One region of the Streptomyces sp. AB3(2024) genome, then DNA from elsewhere that is predicted to be linked to it. Evidence: predicted binding sites of a transcription regulator. Region 1 holds the regulator's gene; the other holds the start of a gene.
The links. The regulator HspR, encoded in region 1, represses chaperone genes until heat shock. The targets are predictions, from matches to a motif close to TTGAGNNNNNNNNNCTCAA.
Positions count from the first base shown of each region.

Region 1 (5,451 bases):
TACACGCACACGCCCGACGGGATCTCGGGCGTCCAGCGGTCCATCGCCCAGCTGCTGGTCGAGGGGCACGTGGACGAGGCCATCGCGCGCCGGCTCGGAATGAACGTACGGACCTGCCGGGCGCACATCGCCCGGCTGGCCACCGCCCTGGGCAGCGGCAGCAGGGCCCAGCTCGGCTTCCTGATCGCCCAGTCGGGCATCCTGCACACCGAAGGCCCCCCGGACCTTCCGGAGGCCTGAGAGGGCCGCACAGGGCCACACACGGCCGCACGGGTTCCGCGGGGGCCCGCACGGCCGCCGGTACGCGAAGGCCCCGCCCGGGAATCTTGGGTTCTAGTGGTCGTTGCAACACCCCAGCTCAGGGGATGCAATGGACTTCGAGATCCGCGGGAGCCGCAAGGAACAGGGGCCCCGGAAGCTGCACCGGGAACGGGAGGAACACTTCCGGCTCGTGCAGCTGGGATTTGGCAACGTAGATGCGAGTCGACGCGTCGGCGTCAACCCTCGGACCGGCCGTGAATGGCGTAACGGTCGGCCCGAGGGCCGCAAGAAGCGGCCGAGGCCGCCCGCGTATCTGGTGCGGGCGGCCTCCGCGCCGTCCCGGTACCTCTCGGAGGCGGACCGGATCCACATCGCCGGCCGGTTGCGGGAGAAGGCCACGGTCCGGGCGATCGCGGCCGAGCTGGGCCGTAGTCCGTCCACGGTCAGCCGGGAGATCCTCCGCAACCGCCACCCCGTTGGCGGCCAGTACCGGCCCCACGCGGCCCAGGCCCGGGCGGATGCCCGCCGGCCCCGGCCCAAGCCCGGGAAGATCGGCCGGAACACCGCACTGCGGGACTTCATCCAGGACGGCCTGGACCTGAAGTGGAGCCCGGAGCAGATCTGCGAGAGTCTGCGCCGGACGTTCCCCGACAGGCCGGAGATGCACGTGGTCCACGAAACGATCTACCAGGCCCCCTACGTCCAGGGCCGCGGCGAGCTACGCCGCGAGCCGGCCCGGGCCCTGCGGTCGGGTCGTGCCCGGCGCATGCCGCGCCGCCAGGCCCAGCAGCGACAGCCCCGCTTCTCCACGCCGATGGTCATGATCAGCGACCGCCCTGCCGAGGTGGAAGACCGGGCCGTGCCTGGTCACTGGGAGGGCGACCTGATCATCGGCAAGGACAACGGCTCGGCGATCGGCACGCTGGTCGAACGCGCGACCCGCTACGTGATGCTCCTGCACCTCCCGGACGGCCGCAGCGCCGAACACGTCCGCGACGCCCTTGTGGCAACCGTCAAGACGCTGCCCGCACACCCGGTTCGCTCGCTGACCTGGGACCAGGGCTCCGAGATGGCCGCCCACGGCGCCTTCACCGTCGCCACCGACATCCCGGTCTACTTCTGCGACCCCGCCAGCCCCTGGCAACGGGGATCGAACGAGAACACCAACGGCCTGCTGCGGCAGTACCTCCCCAAGGGCACCGACCTGTCCGCCCACAGCCGCGAACACCTCGACGCCGTCGCCGCCCAGCTCAACGGCCGCCCACGCAAAACGCTCGACTGGGAAGCCCCAGCCGAGCGCCTGCATAAACTCATCGCGGCCTGAACAACCGACCACGTGTTGCAACGACCCCTAGAAACCGCCAATCCCCGGGCGGGGCCTTCGTACGCGTACGGCGGGCGGTCAGTCCATCGGGCGCTTGGGACGCCAGACGACCAGGGCGCTGCCGGGCTGCGGCGGCTGGTACGGGACCAGGTCGCGCCGGTACGAGGCGTGCACCTGGGCCTCGCGGGCCTGGAGGGCGGCGGCCGCCCCGTCCACGGCGCTGGACAGCTCGGCGACGCGCTGCTGGAGCGCGGCCACCTGGTTCTCCAGTTCGATGATGCGCTTGATGCCGGCCAGGTTGATGCCCTCGTCCTGGGACAGCTGCTGCACCGTGCGGAGCAGCTCGATGTCCCGGGCGGAGTAGCGCCGACCGCGGCCGGCCGTCCGGTCCGGGGAGACCAGACCGAGCCGGTCGTACTGCCGCAGGGTCTGCGGATGCAGGCCCGAGAGCTGGGCGGCCACCGAGATCACGTAGACCGGGGTCTCATCGGTGAGCTGGTACGCACCGTTGCCGAAACGGGGCTGTCGTCGGTGGCCGTCCATGTCATGCTCCCTTCGCGGACTCGAACAGCAGGGCGCGCGGGTCCTCGGAACCCGTCGCGTCGCGGAACATCTCCAGGGCCTCGCGGGCCTTGTCGGACAGCTCCGTCGGAACCGCCACCTCCACCGTGACGAGCAGGTCGCCGCGGGTGCCGTCCTTGCGGACCGCACCCTTGCCGCGGGCCCGCATCGTACGTCCGCCGGGGGTGCCCGGGGGGAGTTTCAGCGTGACCGCCGGGCCGTTCAGCGTGGGCACCTTGATGTCGGCGCCCAGGGCGGCCTCCGTGAAGGTCACCGGGACCGTCACCGTGAGGTTGTCGCCCTTGCGGCCGAACACCGGGTGGCCGTCCACGTGCACCACCACGTAGAGGTCGCCCGCGGGGCCGCCGCGCTCGCCCGGAGCGCCCTTGCCGCGCAGCCGGATCCGCTGGCCGTCGGAGACGCCCGCCGGGATCCGGACCTGCATGGTCCGCGAGCTGCGGGCACGCCCGCTGCCCTTGCAGACCTCGCAGGGGGTCTCCGCGATCAGGCCGCGGCCCTTGCAGTCCGCGCAGGGATCGGTCAGCGAGAAGCCGCCGCCGCTGCCCCGCGACACCTGGCCGGTACCGACGCAGGTCGGGCACACCCGGGGGGTGCCGTTCTTGTCACCGGTGCCGGAACAGGCCCTGCAGGGGGCCTGGGAGGACATCCGCAGCGGGACGGTCGCGCCGTCCACCGCCTCCGTGAAGGAGAGCGTCACCTCGGACTCGATGTCCTGGCCGCGGCGCGGCTGGGCGCGGGTCCCCGCACCCGGGCCGGCGCCGCGGTTGAACAGGCCGCCGAAGACGTCGCCGAGGCCGCCGCCGAAGCCGCCGGCCCCTCCCGCTCCGCCGCCCTGGGCGCCCCCGAAGAGGTCGCCCAGGTCGAAGTTGAAGGAGCCGGCGCCGCCGCCCGGACCGGGGCGGAAGCCACCGTTTCCGAACAGCGCGCGGGCCTCGTCGTACTCCTTGCGCTTCTTGGCGTCGCCGAGGATGTCGTTCGCCTCGGAGATCTCCTTGAAGCGCTCCTCGGCCGAGGCGTCGCCCTTGTTGGCGTCCGGGTGGAACTCGCGGGCGAGCTTCCGGTACGCCTTCTTGATCTCTGCCTCGGTGGCGTCCTTCGGGACACCGAGGACCTTGTAGTAGTCCTTCTCGACGAAGTCCTTCGTGCTCATCCCCGGTGGCCCTCCTCTCGGATCCCTACATGTGGTGCGTCAGCCCTTTTCGGGGGCATCCGTGTCCTTGTCGGACGGCTCGTCGCCCTCCGCGGACTCGGACTTGGCGGCGGGTGCCGCGCCCGGCTGGGGCTCGGCCACCGCGACCCGCGCGGGACGGATCGTACGCTCGCCGATCCGGTACCCCGGCTGGAGGATCGCCACGCAGGTGTCCTCCGTGACGTCCGGCGCGTACGAGTGCATCAGGGCCTCGTGGATCGTCGGGTCGAAGGGCTCGCCCTCCTTGCCGAACTGCTGCAGGCCCATCTTGGCCGCCGCGGTCTCCAGCGACTCGGCCACCGACTTGAAGCCGCCGACCAGTTCGCCGTGCTCGCGCGCCCGGCCGATGTCGTCGAGCGTCGGCAGGAGCTCCGTCAGCAGGGACGCGACCGCGATCTCCTTGACGGCGATCCGGTCCCGCTCCACGCGGCGGCGGTAGTTCTGGTACTCCGCCTGGAGCCGCTGGAGGTCCGCGGTGCGCTCACCCAGAGCGGTACGGGCCTGGTCCAGCTGCGCCAGCAGAGCCACGTCTGCTGCTGCGGAGTCCCCGGCCGGGGCCGCGGCCTCCTCCTTGCCGGAGGAAGCGGCGGCCTTCGGCTCGGCGGCGTCGTCGGACGTGCCGTCGGCGGGGACTTCGGGCTTCTCGTCGAAGCCCGGGGTCTCCTCCGACATCAGGCAGCGCCACCCTTCGGCTTCTCGTCGTCGACGATCTCGGCGTCGACGACGTCGTCGTCGGCCTTGGCCTGGCCCGCGTCACCGGCGGGGGCGCCGGCGGCCTGGGCGGCCTGGGCGTCGGCGTAGATGGCCTGGCCCAGCTTCTGGCTGATCGCGGCGAGCTTCTCGGTCGACGTGCGGATCTCGGCCGCGTCGTCGCCCTTCAGCTTCTCCTTCAGCTCGGTGATGGCCGTCTCGACCTCGGTCTTGACGTCACCGGGGACCTTGTCCGCGTTCTCCGAGAGGAACTTCTCCGTCTGGTAGACGAGCTGCTCACCCTGGTTGCGGGACTCGGCGGCCTCCTTGCGGCGCAGGTCCTCGTCCGCGTACTGCTCCGCCTCCTGGCGCATGCGGTCGACCTCGTCCTTGCCGAGCGAAGAGCCGCCGGTGACGGTCATCTTCTGCTCCTTGCCCGTGCCGAGGTCCTTGGCCGTGACGTGCATGATGCCGTTCGCGTCGATGTCGAAGGAGACCTCGATCTGCGGGACGCCACGCGGGGCCGGCGGCAGGCCGGTCAGCTCGAACATGCCGAGCTTCTTGTTGTACGCCGCGATCTCGCGCTCGCCCTGGTAGACCTGGATCTGCACCGACGGCTGGTTGTCCTCGGCCGTCGTGAAGATCTCGGACCGCTTGGTCGGGATCGTGGTGTTGCGCTCGATGAGCTTGGTCATGATGCCGCCCTTGGTCTCGATGCCGAGGGACAGCGGGGTCACGTCGAGGAGCAGGACGTCCTTGACCTCACCCTTGAGCACACCGGCCTGGAGGGTGGCGCCGATGGCGACGACCTCGTCCGGGTTGACGCCCTTGTTGGCGTCCTGACCGCCGGTGAGCTCCTTGACGAGCTCGGCGACGGCCGGCATGCGGGTGGAGCCGCCGACCAGGACCACGTGGTCGATCTCGGACAGGTTGATGCCCGCGTCCTTGATGACGTTGTGGAACGGGGTCTTGCAGCGGTCGAGCAGGTCCGCGGTGAGCTGCTGGAACTGCGAGCGCGTGAGCTTCTCGTCCAGGTGCAGCGGGCCCTCGGCGGAGGCCGTGATGTACGGCAGGTTGATCGTGGTCTCCGTGGAGGAGGACAGCTCGATCTTCGCCTTCTCGGCGGCCTCGCGCAGACGCTGGAGCGCCATCTTGTCCTTGGACAGGTCGACGCCGTGGCCGTTGGCGAACTGCTTCACCAGGTAGTCGACGACGCGCTGGTCCCAGTCGTCACCACCGAGGTGGTTGTCACCGTTGGTGGCCTTGACCTCGACGACGCCGTCGCCGATCTCCAGGAGCGACACGTCGAAGGTGCCGCCACCGAGGTCGAAGACGAGAATGGTCTGGTCGTCCTTGTCGAGGCCGTAGGCCAGGGCGGCGGCCGTCGGCTCGTTGACGATGCGCA
Region 1 covers NZ_JBGWAB010000020.1:82,686-88,136, forward strand. Annotated here, with positions in the region: gene ACEPPI_RS11760 (hypothetical protein) at 1-240, shown strand, start outside; gene ACEPPI_RS11765 (IS30 family transposase) at 371-1,585, shown strand; gene ACEPPI_RS11770 (heat shock protein transcriptional repressor HspR) at 1,664-2,128, opposite strand; gene dnaJ (molecular chaperone DnaJ) at 2,130-3,317, opposite strand; gene grpE (nucleotide exchange factor GrpE) at 3,357-4,028, opposite strand; gene dnaK (molecular chaperone DnaK) at 4,028-5,451, opposite strand, start outside.

Region 2 (5,451 bases), on a different contig from region 1:
ACGGGGGCTTCTTCACCGCAGCGGCCGACCCCGCGGTGGCGGCCCGCGCGGTCACCGGGCACACCCCGCGCGGGGAGGTGACGGCGGTCGCGGCGCTGACGGACGGGGCGAGCCGGTGGACGGACACGTTCCGGGAGGGCGACTGGGCCGCCTGTCTGGACGTGCTGCGCGAGGAGGGCGCCGAGGGGCTGATCGGGCGGGTACGGGCCATCGAGTCCGATCCGCTGCGTCCGCCGGCCCGGCACAAGCGGCACGACGACGCCTCGGCGGTCTACGCGGAGCTCTGAGCCCGCGCGGCGACCGGCCCCGCTCCCCCGGGGCGAACGGTCCCCCGGTCCCCGGGGCGGCCGGTTCGCTCCGCCTGCTCCTCCTACTCCTCGCCGGAGTTCAGCTGGTTGAGCAGGCGGGCCAGTTCCGCCACCTCGCCCCGGTCCCAGTCGGCCAGCTTGCGCATGTACTGCTCGCGGCGGGCCCCCCGTACGCGCAGGAAGCGGGCCCGGCCCTCGTCGGTGAGCCCGACGAGGAAGGCACGGCCGTCGGCCGGGTCCGGCTCGCGGGCCACCAGGCCCAGGACCTCCAGGGCGCGCAGCTGGCGGCTCATGGTGGCCTTGCCGACCCCGAAGTAGGCGGCGAGCTCGGTGGCCCGCTGGCGGCCGGCGGCCTCCAGCCGGACGAGCAGCCCGTACGCGGCGGGCTCCAGCTCCGGGTGGAGCGCGCGGGCCATCTCGCCGGAGGAGGCGCGGGCCCGCCGGAGGAAGACGGACAGCTCCCGCTCCAGGGCAAGGAACTCCTGGTCTTCGCTCCCGTGCACGTCCCGCTCCGATCGGTGGTGGTGTCCCCCTGTGGGCCCGCTGCGGGCCCGGTGTACGGGCCCAGTATTTCGCAGGGGGCATGCTGACGGCCCGGGGCCCCGCCGATGCGGGTCCCCGGGCCGTACGGAGCTCTCGTGCGCAGGTCAGGCGGCCTTGGTGAAGGACATCGCGGCCGGGGCCAGGGCCAGCTCCAGGACCTGGCGCACATCCGTCACCGGGTGCACCTCCAGCCCCTCCAGCACCTCGGCCGGGACGTCGTCCAGGTCTGCCTCGTTGCGCTTCGGGATGATCACGGTGGTCAGGCCCGCCCGGTGCGCGGCCAGCAGCTTCTGCTTGACCCCGCCGATGGGCAGCACCCGGCCGGTGAGCGAGACCTCGCCGGTCATGGCCACGTCGGTGCGGACCTGGCGGCCGGACAGCAGCGAGGCGAGGGCCGTGGTCATGGTGATGCCCGCGCTGGGGCCGTCCTTGGGGACCGCGCCGGCCGGGAAGTGGATGTGCACGCCCCGGTCCTTGAGGTCGGCGACCGGCAGCTCCAGTTCCGCGCCGTGCGAGCGCAGGAAGCTCAGCGCGATCTGCGCCGACTCCTTCATCACGTCGCCCAGCTGGCCGGTGAGGGTGAGCCCGGCGGCCCCCGTCTCGGGGTCGGCGAGCGAGGCCTCGACGAAGAGCACGTCGCCTCCGGCCCCGGTCACGGCGAGACCGGTGGCCACGCCGGGGACGGCGGTGCGCCGCTCCGCGGGGTCCTGCGCGGACTCCGGGACGTGGTGCGGCCGCCCGATCAGGGCGCGCAGGTCGTCGGCGCCGATGGTGAAGGGCAGCTCCCGCTCGCCCAGCTCGTGCTGGGAGGTCACCTTGCGCAGCAGCCGGGCGATGGACCGCTCCAGGATGCGCACGCCCGCCTCGCGGGTGTACTCGCCCGCGAGCCTGCGCAGGGCCTCCTCCTCCACTACCACCTCGTCGGCGGCCAGGCCCGCGCGCTCCAGCTGGCGGGGCAGCAGGTGGTCTCGGGCGATGACGACCTTCTCGTCCTCGGTGTACCCGTCGAGGCGGACCAGTTCCATGCGGTCGGCCAGTGCCTCGGGGATGGCTTCGAGGACGTTGGCGGTGGCCAGGAAGACCACGTCGCTCAGGTCCAGCTCCACCTCCAGGTAGTGGTCCCGGAAGGTGTGGTTCTGCGCCGGGTCCAGGACCTCCAGGAGGGCGGCGGCCGGGTCCCCGCGGAAGTCGGAGCCGACCTTGTCGATCTCGTCGAGGAGGACGACCGGGTTCATGGACCCGGCTTCCTTGATCGCGCGGACGATGCGGCCCGGCAGGGCGCCGACGTAGGTACGGCGGTGGCCGCGCACCTCCGCCTCGTCGCGGACGCCGCCGAGGGCGACGCGGACGAACTTGCGGCCCATGGCGTGGGCCACGCTCTCGCCGAGTGAGGTCTTTCCGACGCCGGGCGGGCCGACGAGCGCGAGCACGGCTCCGCCGCGCCGGCCGCCGATGACGCCCATGCCGCGCTCGCCGCGCCGCTTGCGGACGGCGAGGTACTCGGTGATGCGGTCCTTCACGTCGCCGAGTCCGGCGTGCTCGGCGTCGAGGACGGCGCGGGCACCCTGGATGTCGTACCGGTCCTCGGTCCGCTCGTTCCAGGGCAGTTCGAGGACGGTGTCCAGCCAGGTGCGGATCCAGGAGCCCTCCGGGCTCTGGTCGCTGGCGCGTTCGAGCTTCTCGACCTCCTTGAGGGCGGCCTCGCGGACCTTCTCGGGGAGGTCGGCGGCCTCGACGCGGGCGCGGTAGTCGTCGGACTCCTCGCCCTCCTGCTCCCCGTTCAGCTCGCGCAGCTCCTTGCGGACGGCTTCGAGCTGGCGGCGCAGGAGGAACTCGCGCTGCTGCTTGTCGACGCCGTCCTGGACGTCCTTGGCGATGGATTCGGCGACGTCCTGCTCGGCGAGGTGGTCGCCGAGCGCCTTGACGGCGAGCCTGAGGCGGGCGACGGGGTCGGCGGTCTCCAGCAGTTCCACCTTCTGGGCGGTGGTCAGGAAGGGCGAGTAGCCGGAGTTGTCGGCGAGCGCCGAGACGCCCTCGATCTGCTGGACCCGGTCCACGACCTGCCAGGCGCCGCGCTTCTTGAGCCAGGTGGTGGCGAGGGCCTTGTACTCCTTGACGAGCTCGGCGACGGCCCCCGGCAGCGGATCGGGCACCTTCTCGTCGACGGTCTCGCCCTCCACCCAGAGCGCGGCCCCGGGCCCGGTCGTGCCGGCCCCGATCCTGACGCGCCCGCGTCCGCGGATCAGCGCGCCGGGGTCCCCGTCGGAGAGCCGGCCGACCTGCTCGACGGTCCCCAGTACGCCGGTGCCGGTGTACTTGCCGTCGACCCGGGGCACGAGCAGCACCCGGGGTTTCCCGCTCCCGGCCGCCGCCTGCGCCGCCTCCACGGCTCCGCGCACCTCGGTGTCGGACAGGTCCAGCGGAACGACCATTCCGGGCAGCACGACCTCGTCGTCGAGCGGCAGCACGGGCAGGGTGAGCGTTACGGACGTCGAAGCCATGATCTTCCCTCCGGCAGTGAAGTTGAGCTATGCCGACTCAATGCACCTGCGCCCCGGGATGTTCCCCAACTCCCGTTCGCCGGGGGCGAACACCTGCGCGCAGGCCCCTGGGGCTGCTGTGAGCTGCGAGTTCTCGACCCGAGAAGACCGGACGGAGAAGGAAGGACGGCCGTGACCGTCCCCGAATGGCCGCTGCGGGGTGGCACGGGGGTCCGCGTCAGCCGGAGACGTGGAGGTCCCCCGAGGTGGTGCGGAAGGACAGCCGGGAGGGCGCGGCGGGGGTGGAGACCAGGGTGACGTCACGGTCCCCGGAGGTCGTGGAGGCCGTCACCTCGTACGGGGCCTCGGGCAGCCGGGCCCGGACCTCCCCCGAGGTGGTGGTGACCGAGAGGGAGGCCGGGGGCTCGGCGAAGCCGAGGGTGGCGTCGCCGGAGCCCGAGCGGATCTCGGCGTCGGGGGCGCGCAGGGCGGTGGCCTCGATGTCGCCCGACGCGGTACGGATCTTCAGCGGGCCGGCGATCCGCTCGGCGCGCACGTCCCCGGAGTCGGAGGTGACCTCGGCGGCCGCGACCCCCGCCACGGTGATGCGGCCGCTGCTGTTGTCGAGGCGTACCTTCGCGGAGGCGGGCACCTCCAGGCGGTAGTCGACGTAGCAGGAGTCCGCGCAGCCCGCGGTGAAGGTCAGCACGCCGTCGGAGACCCGCTGGCCGGGCTCGGGGGTCCGGTCGCCGCGGTAGTGCACGGTCCGGTGGACGCTCACCCCCGGGCCGGTGCCGGGGGTGACCTCGATGGAACCGCGGCGCGCGTCCGTCACCTCGACCGCCGTGACGGCCTCTGTCACGGTGGCGTCGGCGGTGAGGCTCCTGGAGGTGCCCCCGGGCAGGGAGCAGCCGACGAGGAGGAACGCGGCGACGGTCACGACGCCGCCGAGGGCCTTGCGGCCGGGGCGGGCTGACGCGGTGTGGGCTGACATGCCGTCCAGTCTCGCGGCCCCGGGGCCGCCGGGCGCTGGGGCCGGTACCCGGAGCCGGGGTGGGGATATCCCCCGGCCGGGGCGGGGCGGTCAGGGGCCGGAGGCCACCGGGCGGTCCGGGGAGGGGAGGCCCCATTCGCTCCAGGAGCCGTCGTACACCGCCAGCCCGTCCTCGCGGCCGGCCAGGGTCGCGCCGAGCGCGAGGACGCAGGCCGTCACCCCCGAGCCGCAGCTGAAGCAGAGGCGTTCGCGGCCGTCCGCCACGGCGGCGAACGCCGTACGCAGTTCCTGCGCCGGCCTCATCCGCCCGTCCGGCCCCTGCAGTTCCCCGAACGGCAGGCTGACCGCGCCCGGCATGTGACCGCCGCGCAGTCCGGGCCGGGGTTCGGGGGCGGTGCCCTCGAAGCGCTCCCGGGTGCGGGCATCCAGGACGACGGCCGCCGGATCGGCCAGCGCCGCCGAGACGGCGTCGGCGTCCACCAGCAGCCCGCGGCGCGGCCGGGCGGTGAAGGAGCCGCGCGGGCCCTCGTACGCCGCCGGGGCGGCCTCGACGGGCAGGCCCGCGGCGGTCCAGGCGGGCAGGCCCCCGTCGAGGACGGCTGCGCGGGTGAAGCCCATGGCGCGCAGCATCCACCAGGCGCGGGCGCTGGAGTAGATCCCGGCGCCGTCGTAGACGACCACGGTGTCGGTGTCGTCGAGGCCGAGGCCGCGCATGGCGTCGGCGAACTCGGCGGCGGCGGGCATGGTGTGCGGCGCGGCGGCGGTGTGGTCGGACAGGACGCCGTCGAGGTCGAAGGGCCGCGCGCCGGGGATCCGCACGGGGGCGCCCCGGTGGGCGCCGACGGAGGCGTCGAACAGGACCGGCCCGGTCCCGCCGATCCGCTCCGCGAGCCACTCGACCCCCACGAGCGGCCCGAACGCGGCGGGGTCGGGACCGGTGGGGGCCGGACCGGCCGGACCGGTGGGGTCGGTGGGGTCGGGTGTGGGCATGCGGCACCTCCGGATGCGCGCCGGGCCCCGCCCGCCGGGGCGTGCCGCCCGGCGGGTGTCTGACGCGGGTCGCACCATCCTCCCCCGGCCCCCGCCGGGCCCGGCAACGGGCCCCGCCCGGGGGCGAGTCGGCCAC
Region 2 covers NZ_JBGWAB010000097.1:25,096-30,546, forward strand. Annotated here, with positions in the region: gene ACEPPI_RS29225 (protein phosphatase 2C domain-containing protein) at 1-287, shown strand, start outside; gene ACEPPI_RS29230 (MarR family winged helix-turn-helix transcriptional regulator) at 371-811, opposite strand; gene lon (endopeptidase La) at 956-3,352, opposite strand; gene ACEPPI_RS29240 (DUF4097 domain-containing protein) at 3,570-4,325, opposite strand; gene ACEPPI_RS29245 (sulfurtransferase) at 4,416-5,315, opposite strand.
Region 2: a site for HspR is predicted at 3,375-3,393, ahead of lon (endopeptidase La). Genes of this name have one in related genera too.